2 regions of the Rhodococcus olei genome follow, and region 2 is predicted to be linked to the other one. Evidence: riboswitches for the same ligand, from Rfam matches in the RefSeq annotation. Region 2 holds a riboswitch; the other holds the start of a gene.
What was found. Region 2 has a riboswitch for cyclic di-AMP ahead of ABD951_RS25540 (resuscitation-promoting factor Rpf1 domain-containing protein). Riboswitches for the same ligand answer to the same signal wherever they lie in the genome.

Region 1 (10,179 bases), on a different contig from region 2:
ATGATGTCGCGCTTCTCGTCGGGGCTCAGCTGCCGGTCGGAGAACTTCGGCATGTTCTGGGGGCCGGTGACCATCGCCTGGTAGATCTGCTGCTCGGTCGGCGGATCCAGCGGCGGCGCGAACTTACCGGAGGACAGCGCGCCGCCCCGGCCGGTGAAGTTGTGGCACGACGCGCAGTTCAGCCGGAACAGCTCGCTGCCGCGGGCGATCTCGTCGCCGCGCAGCGAGGTGCTCGCGACCTCGCCGCTCGGGTCCCGCACGACGGTCGGTCCGCCGCCGTTGGCCTGGACGAAGGCGCCGAGCGCGTCGATCTGGCCGGCGTCGAACTTCGGCGGCTTGCGCATGATCTGGGCCTCGTTGCGGGCCGCGGGCATGCGGCCGGAGGAGACCTGGAAGTAGACGGCGGCCTCACCGACACCGATCAGGCTGGGGCCGCGGTCCTGCACACCCTGCAGGTTGGCGCCGTGGCAGGTGACGCAGGAGGTGTCGTACAGCTGCTTGCCCTCGCGGATCAGCGCTGACGCATCGTCGGACGCGGTGGCAACCTGCGGCGTCGGGGTCAGTGCCGACGCGAGGAAGCCTGCGCCGACGAGTCCCATCATCAGGATCAGGGCGCCGGTGATGCGGCGACGAACCTTGCGCTGACGACGGGCTTTCGTTGCAGTCGCATGGTCGGCGGCTGCGGAAGGGGGGGATGAACTCATCTGTATCCCTTTGATCTCGCGGGGACGGACTGAACGGACTGGGCTGGGTACTGCGTTCAGCTTCTAACGGATGAAATAGATGGTGGCGAACAGGCCGATCCACACGATGTCGACGAAGTGCCAGTAGTACGAGACAACGATCGCTGCGGTTGCCTGGGCAGGCGTGAACTTGCTGACCTTGGTTCGCACGAGCAGGAAGACGAAGGCCACCAGACCGCCGATCACGTGCAGGCCGTGGAAGCCGGTGGTCATGTAGAAGACCGAGCCGTACGCGCTGCTCGACAGCGTCGTGCCCTCGTGCACCAGGTGGTAGTACTCGTAGGCCTGACCGGCGACGAAGAAGATGCCCATCACGAGGGTGAGGACGTACCAGCGGCGCAGGCCGAAGACGTCACCCTTCTCGGCGGCGAAGACGCCCATCTGGCAGGTGAACGACGAGGCCACGAGCACCGCGGTCACCGGCACGGCGAGTGTCAGGTTCAGCTCGGTGGGCTCCGGCGGCCAGTTGCCGTGCGCCTGCGCGCGCGCGACAAAGTACATCGCGAACAAACCAGCGAAGAACATCAGCTCGCTGGACAGCCAGACAATGGTGCCGACGCTGACCATGTTCGGCCGGTTCAGCGAGTGCACCCTCTGGGTGATTGCGGATCCTTGGGTCCCTACTGCGCTCGTCACAGAAGGAAGTATGACGCCTTGTCGTAAGCGAGCGGAACCCGGGTCCGTCCTGGGCGCGTCGTGTCCGTGTTCCAGTATGCCCGAGCCCGTGATTGTGCAGGTCGGCGCTCGTGGGACGCTGTCCGCATGACTCGAGCGCGGTGGTGGCACAACCTCTTCCGGCGTCGTCGGACGGTCCCCCTGGACCGGGACCGGGAGGACCTGGTCGTGGTCGCGTCGAGCTACGACGACGTCGAGGCGTGCAGTGCCGCGCTCGACCGCGCGGCCGCCGCGGACCCGCGGTGGATCCAGGACGCGGAGGCCGTCCTCCGGCACCACCTCCGGTTGCCGGCCGAGGGTGTCGACGCCGCGGTCGCGCTCGCCGCGCAGGACGGGTACACGGTGTCCCGCGACCCCCGGCAGGCGCCGGTCGCCGCGAGCGGGGACGAACTGGTCGCGGTCGTGCTGCAGCGCACCCAGGTGCTCGACGCCCTGCACTGCTCCCAGGAGCGGTCCCGGATGGCCGGGTTGGCGCAACGGGCCGGTGGCACCGTCCTGGGCTGGGACGCGCTGCAGCCGCCGCCGAATCCGGTTGCCGGTGCTGACTAAACTGCTGACCGATTCGATGCAGCGATGACGAGACAAGAGGCGGTTGGTATGGGGACTTGGCCCGAGGTGCTCGGTGCACTGACGGACGGACGTGATCTCGACGCGGCCACCGCCTCGTGGGCGATGGGCGAGATCATGTCGGACAACGCCACCCCCGCCCAGATCGCCGCGTTCGGCGTCGCGTTGAAGATGAAGGGCACCACGCCGGCCGAGGTGACCGGTATCGCCGACGCGATGCTCGCGCACGCCCGCACCCTCGACCTCGACACCGGCGACTCCGCCGCGGGCAACACCGATGCCGTCGACATCGTCGGCACCGGCGGCGACCGGCAGCACACCGTCAACATCTCGACGATGGCGTCGGTCGTGGTCGCGGCCGCCGGGGTTCGGGTGGTCAAGCACGGGAACCGGGCCGCGTCCTCGAAGAGCGGCGGCGCCGACGTGCTCGAGGCGCTCGGGGTCCGGATCAACCTCGACCCGGACGCGGTTGCGACGTGCGTGCGTGAGGTCGGGATCGGGTTCTGCTTCGCGCCGACCTTCCATCCCGCATTCCGGTTCACCTCCGGACCCCGCAAGGAGATCGGGATCCCGACCGTGTTCAACGTGCTCGGGCCGCTGACGAACCCGGCCCGGCCGCGCGCCGGGTTGATCGGGTGCGCGTTCGCGGACCTGCAGCCGGTGCTCGCCGGCGTGCTCGCCGGCCGCGGGGTGTCCGCGCTGGTCGTCCGCGGCGACGACGGCCTCGACGAGATCACCACCTCGACCACGAGCACGGCGTTCGTCGTCGGCGGCGGCACGGTTCGCGAAGCGCGTATCGACCCGACCGAACTGGGGATCGAGCGGGTTCCGCTGGACGCGTTGCGCGGCGGAGATGCCGAGGCGAACGCGCTGATCGCCCGGGCGGTGCTCGCGGGTGAGCGCGGCGCCGTCCACGACGCGGTGGTGCTCAACGCCGGCGGTGCCATCGCCGCCTACCACGGCCTGGGCGGCAACCTGAACGAGGCGCTGAAGGCCGGAATGGCGCGCGCTGTCGAGGTCATCGACAACGGTGCGGCGGCCGCGCTGCTCGACCGCTGGGTCGCCGTGAGCGAGCGGCTCGCCGGCTGACCGCGTCGCACCCCCGCGACGGGAGCCGCCGCCCGGTCGACCGGGCGGCGGCTCCCGCCGTTCACTCGCCGATGGAGAACGCGGCCTCGACGTCGGCGCTCGCGTAGGACCGGAACGCGATGTGGGTGGTGGTGCGCAGAACGCCGGCCACCTTGTTGATCGAGCCGGTGACGACGTCCGCGATCTGCTCGTGGTCGCGGACCTTGACGATCGCGATGAGATCGACGTCGCCCGCACACGAGTACACCTCGGAGACCCCGGCGATGTCGGCGACGGCCTGGGCGGTCTCGGGGATCCGGTTCGCCTCGGCGTGAATGAGGACGATGGCGTTGATCATCTCGCTCCTTGTATGTAAAGCGTGCGGCGTGTGTAAAGGGTGCGGCACCTGTCGGCGGCGGCATGGAGCACCGCGTGCGCTTGTCGCCCGATCAGACTAGGACGCCGCACCGCGCGCGAGCGCACACCACCTCTGCCACGCGCCCGCGCCGCGGGCGGGCTCCGCGTACCCGTCACTGGTGCGCACGATCCGCGTGCCCGGGGAGTCCAACCAGCTCGCGAGCAGCCCGACCTCACCCGCGGTGGCCCCCCGCAGCGGCGACGGTTCCGGGAGCACCGTTTCCGCGGCCAGTGTCAGGGCGTCGACGACCGGCATCGGGGGCACACCGCGTGGCGCGACCCCGGCCGAGGCGAGCCGGCCGGCGCGGACCACGGCGAACTCCCAGCCCCCGCCGTCCCGTGGCCGGGCGGCGACCAGTTCGTCGATCGCGGCGACCGCGGCGAGCCGCTGGGCGCGACGCAACGCGGTGCCGAGGGCAGCGGTACGGTCCCGCAGCCGGGCCGCGCTCTCGAACAGTTCGGCGGCGGCCAGCTCGTCGATCCGGGACCGCAGCCGGCGCAGTGGGGCGTCGTCGGTGCCGCGAATCAGGGCCCGCACCGCCGCGACCGCCGCACCGTACCGCTCGGGTGTCTGCGGGTCGGAGCCGGCCGGGCAGCCGCCGACGACGCCGTCCGGACAATCCGGTCCGTGCACCTGGTCGCGTCGAATCTTCTTGGTGCAGTTTCGAATCCGGCACACGTCGGTGATCGTCGCGGCGACGTCGGCCGCGTCGGTGCGATTCGTGAACGGTCCGAGGGAGTCGGCGTCGGCGCGCCGGGTGATCGACAGCCGGGGAAACGGCTCGTCGGTCAGGGTGATCCACCACGCCCGCTTGGGGAACTTCGAGCGCCGGTTGTACGGAGGCGCGTGGGCGGCCAACAGGCGCAGTTCGCGTACCGCGGCCTCGAGTCCGTGCGCGCACTCGACGTGGTCGATGCGGGTGGCCAGTGCCACCATCTCCTTCATCCGCGCCCGGGTCTCGGATCCGGTGAAGTAGCCGCGGACCCGGCGCTGCAGATTGACGGCCGTCCCGACGTAGAGCACCTCGTCGGACGGGCCCCGGAACAGGTAGACGCCGGGGGTGCGGGGCAGGTGCGCTGCCAGCCCGCGCTTGCCGCGCTGGGCCGACGACACGTTCGGCAGGTAGTCGACCAGCTCCGGGTAGCTGTGCACGCCCAGGTTGCCGACCCGCTCGATCAGTGCGTGCAGGACGTCGACGGTGGCGCGGGCGTCGTCGAGGGCGCGGTGGGTCGGGCGGGTGGTGACGTGGAACAGGTCGGCGAGCGCCGACAGGCGCACCGACGGCGCCTCCTCGCGGGAGAGCACGCGGCGGGCGAGCTTGACCGTGCACAGCACCTGGAACGGCGGCCAGGCGAGGTCGTGTCGCGCCACCGCAGCCTTCAGGAACCCGACGTCGAACGGGGCGTTGTGTGCGACCAGCACCGCACCGCGCGCGAACTCGAGGAAGCTGGGCAGCACCTGCTCGATGCGTGGCGCATCGACGAGCATCGCCGACGTGATGCCGGTCAACGTGACGATGTGCGGTGGAACGGTGCGGCCGGGGTCGACCAGGGTGCCGAGCTCGCCGAGCACCTGCCCGCCGCGGATCTTCACCGCGCCGATCTCGGTGATCGCGTCGTCGGCCGGGCTGCTGCCGGTGGTCTCGAGGTCGACGACCACGAACGTGGTGTCCCGCAACGGGGTGTCCAGCTCGTCGAACGTCAGCTGGTGTGCGGCGGCGTCGCGGGAACTCACGCGGCCGAGGCTAGGCGGCGGCACCGACATCGCTTCCGATGCGGGTCGCGCTGGTGCCGTCGGAGCCGCCCGGTGGCAGGCGGTTCGGGTCGGATGTGCTGTCGGGGGGCTTCGCTAGCGTGCGTCGTATCGGGCAGCGGGAAACGCCCGGCGGCACGGATGAGACGAGGGTCACAATGATTGTGGATTGCAGCGAGTGCGCGGTTCGCGACATCGCCTGCGGCGACTGCGTGGTGACGGTGCTGCTCGGGTACCCCGGGGCGGCGGACCCGGTGCCGGCGACGGGTGCCGCCGTTGCGGCCCGAATGAGTATTGAGCAGGACGAACGAGCAGCGATGGAGGCGCTCGCCGACGTCGGTATGGTGCCGAGGCTGCGACTGGTTCCGGCCGTCGATCCGACGCAGACCGGTCGGTCGTTATCTGTTCGTGACACCGGAGTCGCCTGATGGTTGTCGAGGGGTAAAAACGGGCGCTTTGTCCGGTTTCCGGCGGGCTTCGGGTCGACACCGCCGGAGGGCTTTCGTAATCTTCTCGAGACCTGACGGAGTCTTGCCGCGCCACACCGGAGCGGCATCGCCAGGTACCGCCTAATCGATCTCCCGCAAGGGAATCGAACCGGGAACCCACGTTTCCATTGGGGTGAATCCCGCCGGAGCGCAGACCGCGTGCCGTCGGGTAGGGCCGAATCTTCCCGGCCCGAACCCGTCAGCTAACTCGGTCGGCGGAGGAATGGAAGAAAGGCACCTCCTTTCGTGGCAACACTGAGCTCCAAGGCCCGGCGCGCCGCCGTCGCCAGCGCCCTCACCATCGGCGCGATCACGGCCACCGCGGCCCCTGCCTTCGCCGAACCGGTCACGGTGCCCGGCGTCGGCACGTTCGACATCCCGGGCGTTCCGGCCCAGACCATCCAGATCCCGGCCCTGCCGCAGCTCCCGCCGCTGCCGAACGTGCAGGTGCCCGCTCCGGATCAGATCAAGACCGTGGGCCAGAAGGCCGTCGAGGCCGCGGCCAGCAAGATCGGTGCCCCGTACGTGTGGGGCGCCGCCGGACCGGATGCCTTCGACTGCTCCGGCCTCGTCCAGTGGGCCTTCAAGCAGGCCGGCCTGAACCTGCCCCGCACCAGCTACGACCAGGCCGCGGCCGGCACGCCGGTGTCGGCCAAGGACCTGCAGCCCGGTGACGTCGTCTCGTTCTACGGCGGATCGCACTCGGGCATCTACGCCGGCAACGGCGAGATCATCCACGCCGCCACCTCCGGCACCCCGGTCAAGCGCGCCCCGCTGGGGTCGATGCCGATGGACGGCGCGCGCCGCTACTGACGGCCGCCGCCCACCTGGTGACGTGTCCGTGATGCGCCGCGGAACGGGGAAGTGCCACGACGCATCGCAGACCGCCGACGGGCCCGTCGATCCCTTCCGGATCGGCGGGCCCGTCGCGGTGTCCGAGGTCTCGCCCGGCCGTCATTCACCGGGTGGACACCGCGCTGTGCCGTTCCGTAACCTTGCCGAGACTTTTTCGTGCGGAAGAACAGGAGTACCCGGTTCGTGGCGTCACTGAGGAAGCGATCCACCGCGATCGCTGCCGGAGTACTCACCCTCGCGCTCGCGACTGCCGGCACTGGTCCGGCCGGCGCCGATCCCGCGCTCGACAATCCGACCGCCGCGCTGCAGCGGCTCACCGACCTCTCGCGGAAGTCGGAACAGACCACCGAGGCGATGCACAACGCCCAGATCGACCTCGACTCCAAGCTCGCGGTCCAGCGGGACGCCGAGACCCGTCACCAGGAGGACCAGCGGCGGCTCGACGAGGCGCGGAGCGCGATGGCGCAGTTCCAGCCCGCTGTGGATCGTCTGACGGCCGCCAACTACCAGGGCGGGCGCGTCAACCGGCTGTTCGCGGTGATGGTCTCGGACTCGCCGCAGCAGCTGCTCGACCAGATGTCGACGTTGAGCGTGCTCTCCGCGGACACCGCGGCCCAGGTCGGCAAGTTCAAGGAGGCCGGGGACGCGGCCGCGGCCGCGGAGGAGGCGTCGCGCAGGTCGGCGGACGACGCCCGCACGGCCACCGAGCACGCCCGTTCGATCAGCGACGACCTGCAGCGCACGCAGAGCGACCTGCAGGCCCAGATCGGACAGGTGACCCAGGCCTTCGCCGCGTTGACCAGCGCGGAGAAGGCCACCCTCGCCGGGTCTGCGTTCCCACCCGGGTACGACCCGTCGATCGTGCTGAAAGGCCTGGTGCCCGGGTCCAACTCGAGTGCCCTGCAGGCGGCGCTGACGCAGGTCGGCAAGCCGTACGTGTGGGGCGCCACCGGCCCCGACGGCTACGACTGCTCGGGTCTGATGGTGTGGGCGTACAAGCAGATCGGCAAGGTGTTGCCGCGGTCGAGCCAGGCCCAGGCGGCCTCCGGCACTCCGGTCCGGAAGGAAGACCTGCAGCCGGGTGACCTGGTGCTGTACTACTCCGACGCGTCGCACGTGGGCATGTACGCCGGCAACGGCAACATCGTGCACGCGTCGACGTTCGGGGTGCCGGTGAAGGTCGCCCCGCTGGACGCCTACCCGTTCTACGGCGCCCGCAGGTACTGACCATCGACGCGGGGAAAGCGCCGCGGCGCCGGATCCGGCCCTGGGAGGCCGCCGCGCTCGGGGGCCTGCTGCTCGTCGTCGTGGGAGCCGCGGGTCTGACCCTGCGACCGCACCCGTCCGAGCCGGCCGCCGCGTCGACGTCGACGGCGCCGGCGAGTCCGTTCGAGCAGGCGCGTCGTGCCGGGGTCCAGGCACTGCTGGACCGGTGGGCCGTCGCGGTGCGGTCCGGAGACGAGGCGGCGCTCGCGGCACTGTTCGACCAGGGCGCGATGCCGGAGTTCCTGCCCGCCGAGCTGCGGCGGATGCACAACCTGGCGGGCGTGCCGCTGTCGGACTGGGGCTACGAGATCGGCAACGCACCGGAGACGCCGGTTCCGAGCGATCTGGCGGAGCAGCTGCAGGCCACCGACGTGTGGGCACCGCAGGTCCACCTGCGGTACGCGATCGCGGAGGCGGACCAGGGCCCGACCCGTAAGCCGGTCTCTCTCGTGGTCGCGCGCCGCGGTGACGAGTGGAAACTGGTCTCCGACCGGCCGCTCGCCGAGTACGACCGCCAGACGTGGCGTGGTCCTTGGGATTTCGGTCCCATCGTGACCCGGTCGGTGGAGACCGGGGGCGGCACCTCGGTGGTGCTCGGCCACCCCGGGCAGCAGGGACTGATCGACGCGCTCGTCGACGAACTCGCCACCGCGGTACCCGCGGTCACCGACGTGTGGGGCCCCGACTGGGCACGCCGCGCCGTCGTGATCGTGACCGCGGACCGGGACGAGTTCACCGAGCAGGTCGGTACCGGGCACAGCGGGTCCGACATCGCCGCGGTGTCCGTCTCCGACGCGGTGACGCCCGGGGCGTCGACGGTGACCGGGCAACGGATCGTGTTCAGCCCCACCGCCGGTGACCGGCTCACCGAGGTGAACCGCCGGGCGGTCCTGCGGCACGAGCTGACCCACGTCGCGACCCGGGCCGGCACCACCGACGGGTCGCCGATGTGGATGCTGGAGGGATTCGCCGACCACGTCGGGCACCGGGGAGACGGCGAGGGTGTCAGGGCGGTCGCGCCGACCGTGTCGGCCGCGGTCGCCGCGCACGGTCCTCCCGCCCGGTTGCCGTCGGACGCCGACTTCACCGCGGGCGGTGAGCGGGCCGTCGCCGCGTACGAGTCGGCGTGGACCGTGACCACGTTCATCGCGGACCGGTTCGGTGAGGACCGGCTGCGGGACCTGTACCGCACGCTGGCCACCGGACCCGCGGACGCAACCGTCGTCGACGAGCGGATCCGGGCCGTGCTCGGGGTCCCGACCCGCGAGCTGATCGCGCAGTGGGGATCCTGGCTGTCGGATCAGCTTCACTGACCGACGTCGACCCTGCGGCACCGGGTCCGGGAGCCACCGCATACGGTGGACCCATGCGCCGAACCCTGTTGGTGACGAACGACTTTCCACCGCGACCCGGCGGCATCCAGTCCTACCTGCACGCGCTGGCCACGGCGCTGCCCGCCGACGAGCTGGTCGTGTACGCGCCGCGGTGGCGTGGTGACAGCCACACCAGGTTCGACGCACAGCAGCCGTTCGAGGTCGTCCGGCACCCCACGACGCTGATGCTGCCGACCCCGCTGGTGGCCCGGAAGGCGGCCAAGCTGCTGCGCAGCCGCGACTGCGACAGTGTGTGGTTCGGCGCCGCGGCACCGCTGGCGCTGCTGGGGCCGCACCTGCGCCGAGCCGGCGCACAGCGGGTGGTGGCGAGCACACACGGACACGAGGTCGGCTGGTCGATGGTGCCCGGGGCGCGGCGGTCGCTGCGCCGCATCGGCGACACCGCCGACGTCGTCACGTACGTCAGCAAGTACACCCGGCGCCGCTTCTCCGCGGCGTTCGGACCGCGGGCCGGTCTCGAGCACCTGCCGCCCGGCGTGGACAGCGAGACCTTCCGTCCCGATCCGGCCGCCCGGGCCGAGCTGCGGGCCCGGTACGGGCTGGGCGAGCGGCCGACGATCCTGTGCCTGTCGCGGCTGGTGCCGAGGAAGGGGCAGGACGTCCTGATCCGGGCGCTGCCGCGGATCCGTCGGGAGATCGACGGCGCCGTCCTCGTGATCGTCGGCGGCGGACCGTACGAGGAGTCGCTGCGTCGGCTCGCGGGCCGGGTCGGCGTGGACGAGCACGTCGTGTTCACCGGTGGGGTGCCGGCCGCCGAACTCGCCGCGCACCACACGATCGCCGACGTGTTCGCGATGCCGTGCCGCACCCGCGGCGCGGGGCTCGACGTCGAGGGTCTCGGGATCGTCTACCTGGAGGCGTCGGCGACCGGTGTCCCGGTGATCGCCGGCGATTCCGGCGGTGCACCGGAAACCGTGCGCGAGGGGGAGACCGGGCACGTCGTCGACGGGCGC
Region 2 (10,179 bases):
CGACCCGCGCACCGGTGAGGTGTTCGAGGGGTACCGCGACTACACGGCCGGCGAGGCGTACGCGGTGACGGTCCCCACCCGCGAGCACGAGCAGCTGCTGGGCGTGATCATCCAGCAGCCGTCGCAGCGGGACTTCGCCCCGATGTGGGCGATCCAGACGCTGCCGGAGCTGCCCGCGGTCGCGCAGTAGCGACACCGAACGCAGCGAGCCCCCGGTCACCGGACCGGGGGCTCGCTGTCGTCGGGCCTGTCGTCAGCGGTCGAGTTCGCGCGCGACGGCCCGCACCACCTCGGAGATCCGCTGCGCGGTCTTGCGGTCCGGGTACTTGCCCTTGCGCAGGTCGGGCTGGACCTTCGCCTCCAGCAGCGTGATCATGTCCTCGACCATGCCGTGCAGTTCGTCGGGGGTGTGCTTGCGGACCGTCTCGTCCCGCCGCACTGCGCCCTGACGCAGCGTCGGCGCCGGGTCGAGCACCTTCAGGCTCAGGGCCTGCGGTCCGCGACGGCCCGCGGCCATCCCGAACTCCACCCGCTGCCCGGCCTTGAGTCCCTCGACCCCCGCGGGCAGCGCGGACGACCGGACGTAGACGTCCTCCCCCTCGTCCTGGGAGAGGAAGCCGAAGCCCTTCTCAACGTCGTACCACTTCACCTTGCCGGTAGGCACTGTGTCACCTGCTCATCCATGTCCGTGTCTCACGACCCCATGGTCAATCGACCACATAAACGAACGCGCCCCACCGTGTGTGGGACGCGATGCCCCGCAGTCTACCCCCGCGTGCCCTTCACGGGCACATGGGTTTGCGGGCGATACCGTGGACATGTGGCCCCCGAAATCCCCGGCAGCGAGCCTGCCTCCGGCACCCCGTCCCCCGCCGGCGGCACCGCTCTGCTGCGCGTCGCACTCGCCCTGTTCTTCGTCGGTCTGCTCGCGATCGTCGCGATCTTCGTGGTCCACGCGACCGACCACACCCCCGGTCTCGCCCTGTACCTGGTGGCGATGGCCTGCCCGATCGGGTTCCTGCTCGGCATCGTGTCCGCCCTGCGGGCCGGGCGACGCGTTCGAGGAGAGGAGTAACAGTGAGACTGATCCTCAACATCATCTGGCTCGTCTTCGGCGGGCTGTGGCTGGCGCTCGGCTACTTCGTCGCCGGCGTGCTGTGCTGCATCCTGATCATCACGATCCCGTTCGGCATCGCCGCGTTCCGGATCGGGCTGTACGCGCTGTGGCCGTTCGGCAAGACCGTCGTCGACAAACCGACCTCCGGTGTCGGATCCCTGATCGGCAACGTCATCTGGCTGGTGCTGTGCGGCATCTGGCTGGCCATCGGACACGTGGTGAGCGCGATCGCGATGGCGATCACGATCATCGGCATCCCGCTCGCCCTCGCGAATCTGAAGATGATCCCGATCTCGCTGATGCCGCTCGGCAAGGAGATCGTCGACGTCCGGTCGACACAAGGCAGCCAACCCGGCTACAGCGCATGATCCGCCCGCCCCGCATCGTCCCGGATGCGGGGCGGACACTGCCAAGCCACCCACTGTTCCTCGGCACGCTCGCGGTCCTCGCCGCGGCCGTCGTCATCGCCCACGACCGCGTCGTCCCGCTCGGTCAGCCGCTGTGGGGGTTCTTCCGCAACGGCCTGGACCTGCTCGTCTACCGCAGCGGCGGCGCCACCGTGCTGACCGGCGCGGGACTCTACGACCACGCCCTGCACGGCGGCATGTGGTGGACCTATCCCCCGTTCTCGGCGGTGTTGTTCGCCCCGCTGCGGGTCTTCTCGCCGGAGATGACGACCCTGCTCGGCGGTCTGGTCAACTTCGCCGCCCTCTACCTCGTCGTGGTGCTGTGCTGGCGACTGCTCGGCTACCGCACCGACCGCACCCTGTACCTGGCCGGCGGCCTGCTCACCGTGATCGTGAGCTGGCTCGAGCCGGTGCGGACCACCATCTGGCTCGGCCAGGTCAACCTGCTGCTGATGCTGCTGATCCTGTGGGACCTGGGCCGACCCGAGGGCAGCAGGCTGCGGGGTGTCGGGGTCGGGATCGCGGCGGGGATCAAGCTGACGCCCGCCCTGTTCGTCGTGCACCTGCTCGTCACCCGGCAGTGGCGGGCGGCTGCGACCGCGGTCGGCGGGCTTGCCGCGACGGTGGCCGTCGGGTTCGCGGTGATCTTCTCGGACTCGCGCGCCTACTGGACCGGGACGCTCTGGCACTCGACGCGGATCGGGGAGACGGCCTGGCCGGCGAACCAGGCGGCATCGGGGGTGCTCGCCCGGTGGCTGCACACCGCCGAGCCGCCGCGACTGCTGTGGCTGGCCGTCGCCCTGGCGCTGGCCGTGCTGGGCCTGGCAGCGGCGCGTCTCGCCCACCTGCGCGGTCTGGAACTGCTCGCGACCACGCTGTGCGGTCTCACCTCCAGCGCGGTGTCGCCGTTCTCCTGGGGGCACCACTGGGTGTGGTTCGTGCCGCTGCTGATCCTGGCCGTGGACCGCGCGCTGCGGGCCGGTCGGGCGACGGCGTGGCTGCTGCCCGTCGCGATCGTCGTCCCGTTGTTGTGCTGGGCGCACCGGTTCCCGGACGGGGTCTACGCGATCGGCCTGTTCATGATTCCGACGTCGCCGACGCTGGCCCCGATCTTCAGCGCGGTGTATCCGCTGATGTTCGTCGCGGTCGCGGTCGGGACGCTGATCGCGATGGCCCGAGCGGGTCGCGCGGAGGGCCAGGTCAGCATCGACAACTCTTGTGATCTGCCTCACATAACGGTTGGATCACGGGGCGGTCTCGGACGAGCAGCGACCACCTGACCTGCGCAAACGCCACCAATCTCGGGCGAAACGCCGACGAACACGCCGGTGACGGATGAGGTGACTCACCGCGGTCGGCCACGTACGGTCATCTCCGGTCGGTGTTCCGGCCAGTCCGGACCGCCGCGCCAAACCTTGTCCCGCGGAACGGATTCCCACGGAAGAACCCAGGGACGAGGACGGGGGACCCACGTCCCCAGTGGACACCGGGAGGCGAGCAACCGGCCTTCCTTGGGGTGAAGCCGCTTTTCGCGCCGATCACGGAGCGATCACGGCCGGGCAACCTCTCAGCCCGAACCCGACAGCTGACCTCGCAGGCGCGTGCGGAGAGGAAACCTCCATGAGCGCTGGACGCCATCGCAAGCCCACGAACACTCGTAAGACCGCCGCCAAGGTCGTCGTCACCACCGCCGTGTTCGGTGCAGCGGGCGCGGCCTTCGCGGCCCCCGCAGGCGCCGCCCCGGACTCCGACTGGGACCGGCTGGCCCAGTGCGAGGCCGGCGGCAACTGGTCCATCAACACCGGCAACGGCTTCCAGGGCGGCCTCCAGTTCTCCCCCAGCACCTGGACCTCGCACGGCGGCGGCCAGTACGCCGCGACGGCCAACCAGGCCACCCGTGAGCAGCAGATCGCGGTCGCCGAGAAGGTCCTCGCCTCGCAGGGTTGGGGCGCGTGGCCGTCCTGCTCCGCCAGCCTCGGACTGACCAGCTCGCCGACCCAGCGCACCGCCCCGGCCGCGAAGGTCGAGACCCCGGCGCCGGCGCCCGCCCAGACTCCGGACGTCACCAGCGTCCCGACCACCCACGGCACCGCCGACGTGCTCGACCGGCTCGACAGCACCCTCGAGGACATCAAGGCGCGCGGCATCGCGATCGACCCGCAGATCGCCGCGATCTACGACCAGGCCAAGCTCAACCCGCAGGTCATCGACTTCCTCACGACCTACGCTCCGCTCGTCGCCCAGCGCTGAGCCCCCGAACACGGAAGAAGGGCCCCGCACCGATTCGGTGCGGGGCCCTTCTGGTCGTCGGACCGGTCGTCAGCGGTTGACGACGGTCTGGGGGTGAAGGTAGGGAAGCTCCGACACCGGCCGCGGGAACTCGGTGTCCTCACCGAACGGGGAGAGCCCACCGGAACGGGTCGAGGAGAGTTCGGTGACCGCGTGGTCCCCTTCCTCGAGGTGCTTCGGCCAGCCGGGATCAACGTACTGCTTGCTCGAATTGTTAGCCACGAGGCCATTTTGACACCGAGCCTGTATCGCGTACAGCCCAGGTCACTAATCTGAGATGCGATGACCGCCACCGATCCCTCGACCGACAGCCTGGCCACCTGGCTGAGCGCCCGCAGCGACAGCGAACTGGCGGGGCTGCTGCGGCTGCGGCCCGACCTCGCGGTCCCGCCACCGGCGAATCTGTCGGTGCTGGCGGCGCGGGCCGAGCAGCGCGCATCGGTGCTGCGTGTCGCCGACGACCTGAGCGTGCTCGAGCTCACCCTGATCGGTCTGCTCGCGCGCGAGGGGGCCGGCGAGTCGGGCGTGCGGCGGGAACAGCTCACCGATGCGGTCGCGGGCCGGGCGCCGGTCAAGGCCGTGGACCGGGCCCTGACCGTGCTGCGGGAGCGGGCACTGGTGTGGGGCACGACACTGTTGCGCGTGACGCCGGCGGCCCGGGAGGCGGTCGGGTGGCGGATCGACCCGGCGACGACCTCGATGTCCGCCGAGCAGATCTCCGCGACGCTGGCGGAGCTGACCGACGCCGAACGCCGACTGATCGACACCCTCGCGACGAGTTCTCCGATCGGCCGCACCCGCGACGCCGCACCGGGCACGCCGCCGGATCGTCCCGTGCAGCGGCTCCTGTCGCTGGGCCTGCTCTCCTGGCTGGACGAACAGACCGTCGAGCTTCCGTTCCAGGTCGGTCAGGCGCTGCGCGGCGAGACCGTGACCGATCCGACCGTGCTGACCCCGCCGCCGGTGCGCACCCACAAACACAAGACCGCCGAGACGAACGCCGCCGCGGCGGGCGAGGCGCTGGAACTGATCCGGCACTGCGAGGCCCTGCTCGCGGCCCTCGGCGACCATCCGGCGCCCGCACTCAAGGCCGGTGGGCTCGGGGTACGGGAGATCCGCCGGCTCGCGAAGGTCGCGGGCGTCGACGACACCCGGATCAGCCTGCTCGTCGAACTGCTCGCCGCCGCCGGCCTGGTGTCGAGCGGCATCCCCGAACCGCTGCCCGCCGCGGACACCGGCGACGACTACTGGGCTCCGACCTCCGCCGCCGACTCGTGGCTCGACGCATCCCCGGCGCACCGGTGGCAGCTGCTTGCGCAGACGTGGCTCGAGCTGCCACGGCGACCGTGGGTGGTGGGTCTGCGCGACCACGGGGACAAGCCGATCGCGGCACTGTCGGACGAGGTGCGCGCCTCGGGCGCCCCGCGGGACCGGCGATTCGTCCTCGACGTCGTCGCCGAGCTCGGGACGGGGGTCGGATCGGACGCGGCCGACGTCGCGGCGGTGGTGGCGTGGCGGCGTCCCCGCTGGTCGGCACGGCTGGGTGCGTCGGCGATCGAGCACACCCTCGCGGAGGCGACCGCAGTCGGGTTCCTCGGCCGGGGCGCGCTGTCGTCCCCCGGCCGCAGCCTGCTGCACGGCGCTCCCCCGGAGTCCGTGCTCGCCGAGATGACGTCGGCCCTGCCGACACCGATCGACTACGTGCTGGTGCAGGCGGACCTGACGGTGGTCGCGCCGGGGCCGCTGGTCCCGGACCTGCTCGAGCAGGTCACCCTGGTCGCCGACGTCGAGTCCGCGGGTGCCGCGACCGTGTACCGGGTCGGCGAGGCGAGCGTCCGGCGGGCCCTGGACGCAGGCCGCACCGCGGCCGAACTGCACACCCTGTTCACGACTCACTCGAAGACGCCGGTGCCGCAGTCGCTGACGTACCTGATCGACGACGTCGCGCGACGGCACGGCCGGCTGCGGGCCGGGATCGCGCGGTCGTTCGTGCGCTGCGACGACCCGGCGATGCTGGCGGAGGTGCTGGCGTCCCCGGTGGCCGAACCGCTCGCGCTGCGCGCGCTGGCACCGACGGTGGCGATCTCGCAGGCATCCCTCGGCGAGGTGCTCGACCAGTTGCGCGCCGCCGGGTTCGCCCCCGCCGGCGAGGACTCCTCGGGCGCGATCGTCGACCTGCGATCGCGGGGAGCGCGGGTGCCGAAACGCCGGTCCCGCGGTACCCGCCGGATCCCGGCGCCCCCGACCGACGAGCAGCTCGACCAGCTGGTCCGGCAGCTGCGGGCCGGCGAGCGGGCGGCGAGCACCCCCGGCGGTGTCGCGGTCCGCTCGGGCGGCAGTCGCGCAGGCAGCGCCGCGACGATGGCGTTGCTGCAGCTCGCCGTCAAGGTGAAGCGCAGTGTCCGGATCGGGTACGTCGACGCGCAGGGGGTCGCGTCGGAGCGGATCGTCGATCCGGTCAGTGTCGGCGGCGGCCAGCTCGATGCGTTCGATCCCGCCGACGGTGCGATCCGCCGCTTCACCCTGCACCGGGTGACGTCGGTGTCACTGGTCGACTGACGGCCGCGACCCGCACCCGTCGGGTTTTTTCGGGGAGTTTTTCGGCACCCCCAGCGACCGGACCAGCGCGACTGGCTTTTCCTGGGAAATGACGTATGGTCTGGGCCAGTGATTGCCACTTCGATTCCAGGAGCGACAATGGCGGACAAGAAACCCGGGAAGAGCCCGAAGAAACCATCCCAGACGATCAAGGAGCGGCGTGCGGAAAAGCGCACCCGGGAAGCCGAATCCGGCGAGCTGATCAGAAAGCGAAAAGGGCACTGAGGTGGAGGCAGGCAGCACCCTGCTCGACCACCTCCACGATGACCTCGACCGGCTGTGGAGCACGGCAGAAGCTGGTGACGACCGGTCCCGCGCCAGGCGCCACGCGCTGACCGCAGCGAAGGCGTTCGTGCTCGACGAGCGAGTCCGGCACTCCGCCCTTTCGTAGCCGACCAGAAGAGAAAGACCTGATTTCGTGAAACGAACCCTCCTCGCACTCGACCGGATCGCCGCCCGCCTGGAAAACGAGCTCGACGAAAATCCGGTGAGGTCGGAAAGGGACGCCGGATATCGCGCCGGTATTTCCGAGGCACTCTTTCAGGTAATGGATGCACGGAAATCCGTCGCCGAATTGCGGTGAGAGAAGAATGCGGTGCGGGTGTCGACAACGGCGTCGACACCCGCACCGTTTTCGCGGCGTGGTCGACCCGCGCCCCTGCTCGGTCCGGACGCGCGCGCCGAAACACGTGGACAATGGTGGGGTTGTCATCGCTAGGAGGCGCACGTGACCGACGGACCGCTGATCGTCCAGTCCGACAAGACCCTGCTGCTCGAGGTGGACCACCCGCGCGCCGACGAGGCCCGGCAGGCGATCGCCCCGTTCGCGGAACTCGAACGCGCCCCCGAGCACGTGCACACGTACCGGGTGACGCCGCTGGCGTTGTGGAACGCCCGCGCCGCCGGGCACGACGCCGAACAGGTCGTCGATGCCCTCGTCACGTACTCCCGGTTCGCGGTGCCGCAGCCGCTGCTCGTCGACGTCGTCGACACGATGGCCCGGTACGGCCGCCTGCAACTGATGAAGAACCCGGCGCACGGCCTGGTGCTGGTCAGCCTGGACCGCGCGGTGCTCACCGAGGTGCGTCGGCACAAGAAGATCGCGCCGATGCTCGGCGCCCAGATCGACGACGACACCGTCGTCGTGCACCCGTCCGAGCGCGGCCACCTGAAGCAGTTGCTGCTCAAGATCGGGTGGCCCGCCGAGGACCTCGCCGGATACGTCGACGGCGAGGCGCACCCGATCGAACTCGACTACGAGGGCGCGTTCCCGGGGTCGGCGGACGGCGGCTGGCACCTGCGCGACTACCAGGAGATGGCGGCGGACTCGTTCTGGGCCGGCGGCTCGGGGGTCGTGGTGCTGCCGTGCGGGGCGGGCAAGACCATGGTCGGGGCGGCCGCGATGGCGAAGGCGAAGGCGACCACGCTGATCCTCGTCACCAACACCGTCGCCGGGCGGCAGTGGAAGCGCGAGCTCATCGCGCGGACGTCGCTGACCGAGGACGAGATCGGCGAGTACTCGGGCGAGAAGAAGGAGATTCGCCCGGTCACGATCGCGACGTACCAGGTCATCACCCGCAAGTCGAAAGGCGAGTACAAGCACCTGGAGCTGTTCGACTCCCGCGACTGGGGACTGGTGATCTACGACGAGGTGCACCTGCTGCCTGCCCCGGTGTTCCGGATGACCGCCGACCTGCAGTCCCGGCGACGCCTCGGCCTGACCGCGACCCTGGTCCGCGAGGACGGCCGGGAAGGCGACGTCTTCTCGCTGATCGGCCCGAAGCGGTACGACGCACCGTGGAAGGACATCGAGGCGCAGGGCTGGATCGCGCCCGCCGACTGCATCGAGGTCCGGGTCACGCTGACCGACGCCGAGCGGATGGCGTACGCGACCGCCGAGCCGGAGGAACGCTACAAGCTGTGTTCGACCGCGCGCACCAAGAACGCGGTGGTCAAGTCGATCCTGGACCGGCACACCGACTCGCCGGCCCTGGTGATCGGCGCGTACATCGACCAGCTCGACGAGCTCGGTGAGGCGCTGAACGCCCCGGTGATCAAGGGGTCGACCAGGACGAAGGAACGAGAGGCGCTGTTCGACGCGTTCCGGGCCGGCGAGATCAAGACGCTCGTCGTCAGCAAGGTCGCGAACTTCTCCATCGACCTGCCCGAGGCATCGGTGGCGGTGCAGGTGTCGGGCACGTTCGGGTCGCGGCAGGAGGAGGCGCAGCGTCTCGGCCGGCTGTTGCGTCCGAAGCACGACGGCGGTCAGGCGCACTTCTACTCGGTCGTCGCCCGCGACACCCTCGACGCCGAGTACGCGGCGCACCGGCAGCGGTTCCTCGCCGAACAGGGCTACGCGTACCGGATCACCGATGCGGACGACCTGCTCGGACCGGCGATCGGGTAGGAATAGGACCGTGCGTCACTTCGAATTCCCGGTGGACAAGACCCATGCCCGTTCGGTCAACGAGACGGTCGGTGACGTGCGGCGGCTGCGGTGGTCCGCGCTGATCACCGCCCTGCTGTTCGTGGCGCTCGCGGTGTGGCTGATCGTTCTCGCGCACCCGTGGTCGTACATCCTGGGCGCGGTCGCGCTCGTCGTCGCGGCGGCCTCGGTGTGGGTGTCGTTCTGGGCGCCGCGCAAGGTCGGGTCGGTCGAGGACCTGTACGCGAACGGCGAGCTGGTTCCGGCGATCGTCGCGGTGTCACGCCCGCGCGGCGCGACGCTGCTCTCGCTGGTGAACACCGCGAAGCCCGGCGCGGAGCGGCCGCACTACGCGCTGGTCACCCGCACCGTCCGCAGCCTGCCCGGGCACTCGCTGACCAACGTCGGCGAGCGGGTGCCGTCGATCTCGGTGATGTCGGACCGCACCACCGGCTCCACCGCCGACACGTGGCAGATGGTCAGCCCGATGCCGATCGCCTGGGGCACCCGTGACCCGAAGGTCATCCGTCGCGCGATCGAGCAGATCCCGAACGCGGAGTGGAAGCTGCTGACCAAGTCGATCCCCCTCGCCGAGGACGTTCCCCGCGCGAAGGACCAGCAGATCCCGGTCGACGCCGCCGACATCCGCTAGCGCCGGCCGAACGGGGGCCAGCCCTCGGCCGGCGACCGCGGATCGGTGGGCAGCAGCCCCGCGACCCACATGTCCCGGCGGACGCCCCGCTGCAGTCCCCCGGACCGGGCGGTGCCCTCGAACCGGAACCCGACCCGCCGCGCGACCGCCGCGGACGCCGTGTTGCCGACCAGGGCCCGCCACCCGATCCGCTCGAGTGCCAGCGTGTCCGGCCGGAACGCGAAGTCGCACACCAGGGTGAGCGCCCGGGTCATCAGCCCGTGCCCGCGGGCGGCGGCGTCGAGCCAGTACCCGACCTCGGCGGCCGACGCGTCGCCGGCAGCGAGGCCGATCATCCCGACCACCGGTGCGTCCGGGTCGCGCCGCAGGGCCCAGGTGGGGCGCCGGTCGGCCCACCCCGCCGGAACGACCTCGGTCACGAACGCCTCCGCGTCGGCGCGCCGGTACGGCACCGGCATCGTCGTCCACCGTCCGATCGACGGGTCCTGGCAGCAGGCGGTGATCCGGTCGACGTCGGCGGGGGTCGGTGGCGTCAGTGCGAGTCCGGCACCGCCGAGGCTCTGGGCGAACATCACTCACCCCGCGAGAGCCGGGATCACCTCGCGTTCGAACAGCTCGATGCCGGACGTGTCGTAGGCGGCTTCGGGGAAGTAGCAGATGGCGTACCCGAGGCCCTGCTCGCGCAGGCGGC

Region 1: linked by a shared signal. The riboswitch ahead of ABD951_RS13375 (C40 family peptidase) and the one ahead of ABD951_RS25540 (resuscitation-promoting factor Rpf1 domain-containing protein) in region 2 are both predicted to bind cyclic di-AMP.

What each region holds. Positions count from the first base shown of each region.
Region 1 is NZ_BAABFB010000044.1:19,003-29,181, forward strand. Features, by position in the region: gene qcrC (cytochrome bc1 complex diheme cytochrome c subunit) at 1-704, opposite strand, end outside; gene ctaE (aa3-type cytochrome oxidase subunit III) at 768-1,379, opposite strand; gene ABD951_RS13350 (hypothetical protein) at 1,506-1,967, shown strand; gene trpD (anthranilate phosphoribosyltransferase) at 2,016-3,074, shown strand; gene ABD951_RS13360 (Lrp/AsnC family transcriptional regulator) at 3,136-3,411, opposite strand; gene ABD951_RS13365 (DEDD exonuclease domain-containing protein) at 3,508-5,235, opposite strand; gene ABD951_RS13370 (hypothetical protein) at 5,244-5,651, shown strand; cyclic di-AMP (ydaO/yuaA leader) riboswitch at 5,780-5,945, shown strand; gene ABD951_RS13375 (C40 family peptidase) at 5,958-6,524, shown strand; gene ABD951_RS13380 (C40 family peptidase) at 6,750-7,793, shown strand; gene ABD951_RS13385 (gluzincin family metallopeptidase) at 7,874-9,145, shown strand; gene ABD951_RS13390 (glycosyltransferase family 4 protein) at 9,199-10,179, shown strand, end outside.
Region 2 is NZ_BAABFB010000075.1:171,845-182,023, forward strand. Features, by position in the region: gene ABD951_RS25515 (DUF2771 family protein) at 1-190, shown strand, start outside; gene ABD951_RS25520 (cold-shock protein) at 254-664, opposite strand; gene ABD951_RS25525 (hypothetical protein) at 821-1,075, shown strand; gene ABD951_RS25530 (YccF domain-containing protein) at 1,078-1,485, shown strand; gene ABD951_RS25535 (glycosyltransferase 87 family protein) at 1,482-2,804, shown strand; cyclic di-AMP (ydaO/yuaA leader) riboswitch at 2,936-3,140, shown strand; gene ABD951_RS25540 (resuscitation-promoting factor Rpf1 domain-containing protein) at 3,145-3,774, shown strand; gene ABD951_RS25545 (hypothetical protein) at 3,844-4,035, opposite strand; gene ABD951_RS25550 (helicase-associated domain-containing protein) at 4,096-6,372, shown strand; gene ABD951_RS25555 (hypothetical protein) at 6,511-6,636, shown strand; gene ABD951_RS25560 (hypothetical protein) at 6,638-6,802, shown strand; gene ABD951_RS25565 (hypothetical protein) at 6,830-6,994, shown strand; gene ABD951_RS25570 (DNA repair helicase XPB) at 7,139-8,818, shown strand; gene ABD951_RS25575 (DUF3239 domain-containing protein) at 8,829-9,488, shown strand; gene ABD951_RS25580 (GNAT family N-acetyltransferase) at 9,485-10,060, opposite strand; gene ABD951_RS25585 (LLM class F420-dependent oxidoreductase) at 10,064-10,179, opposite strand, start outside.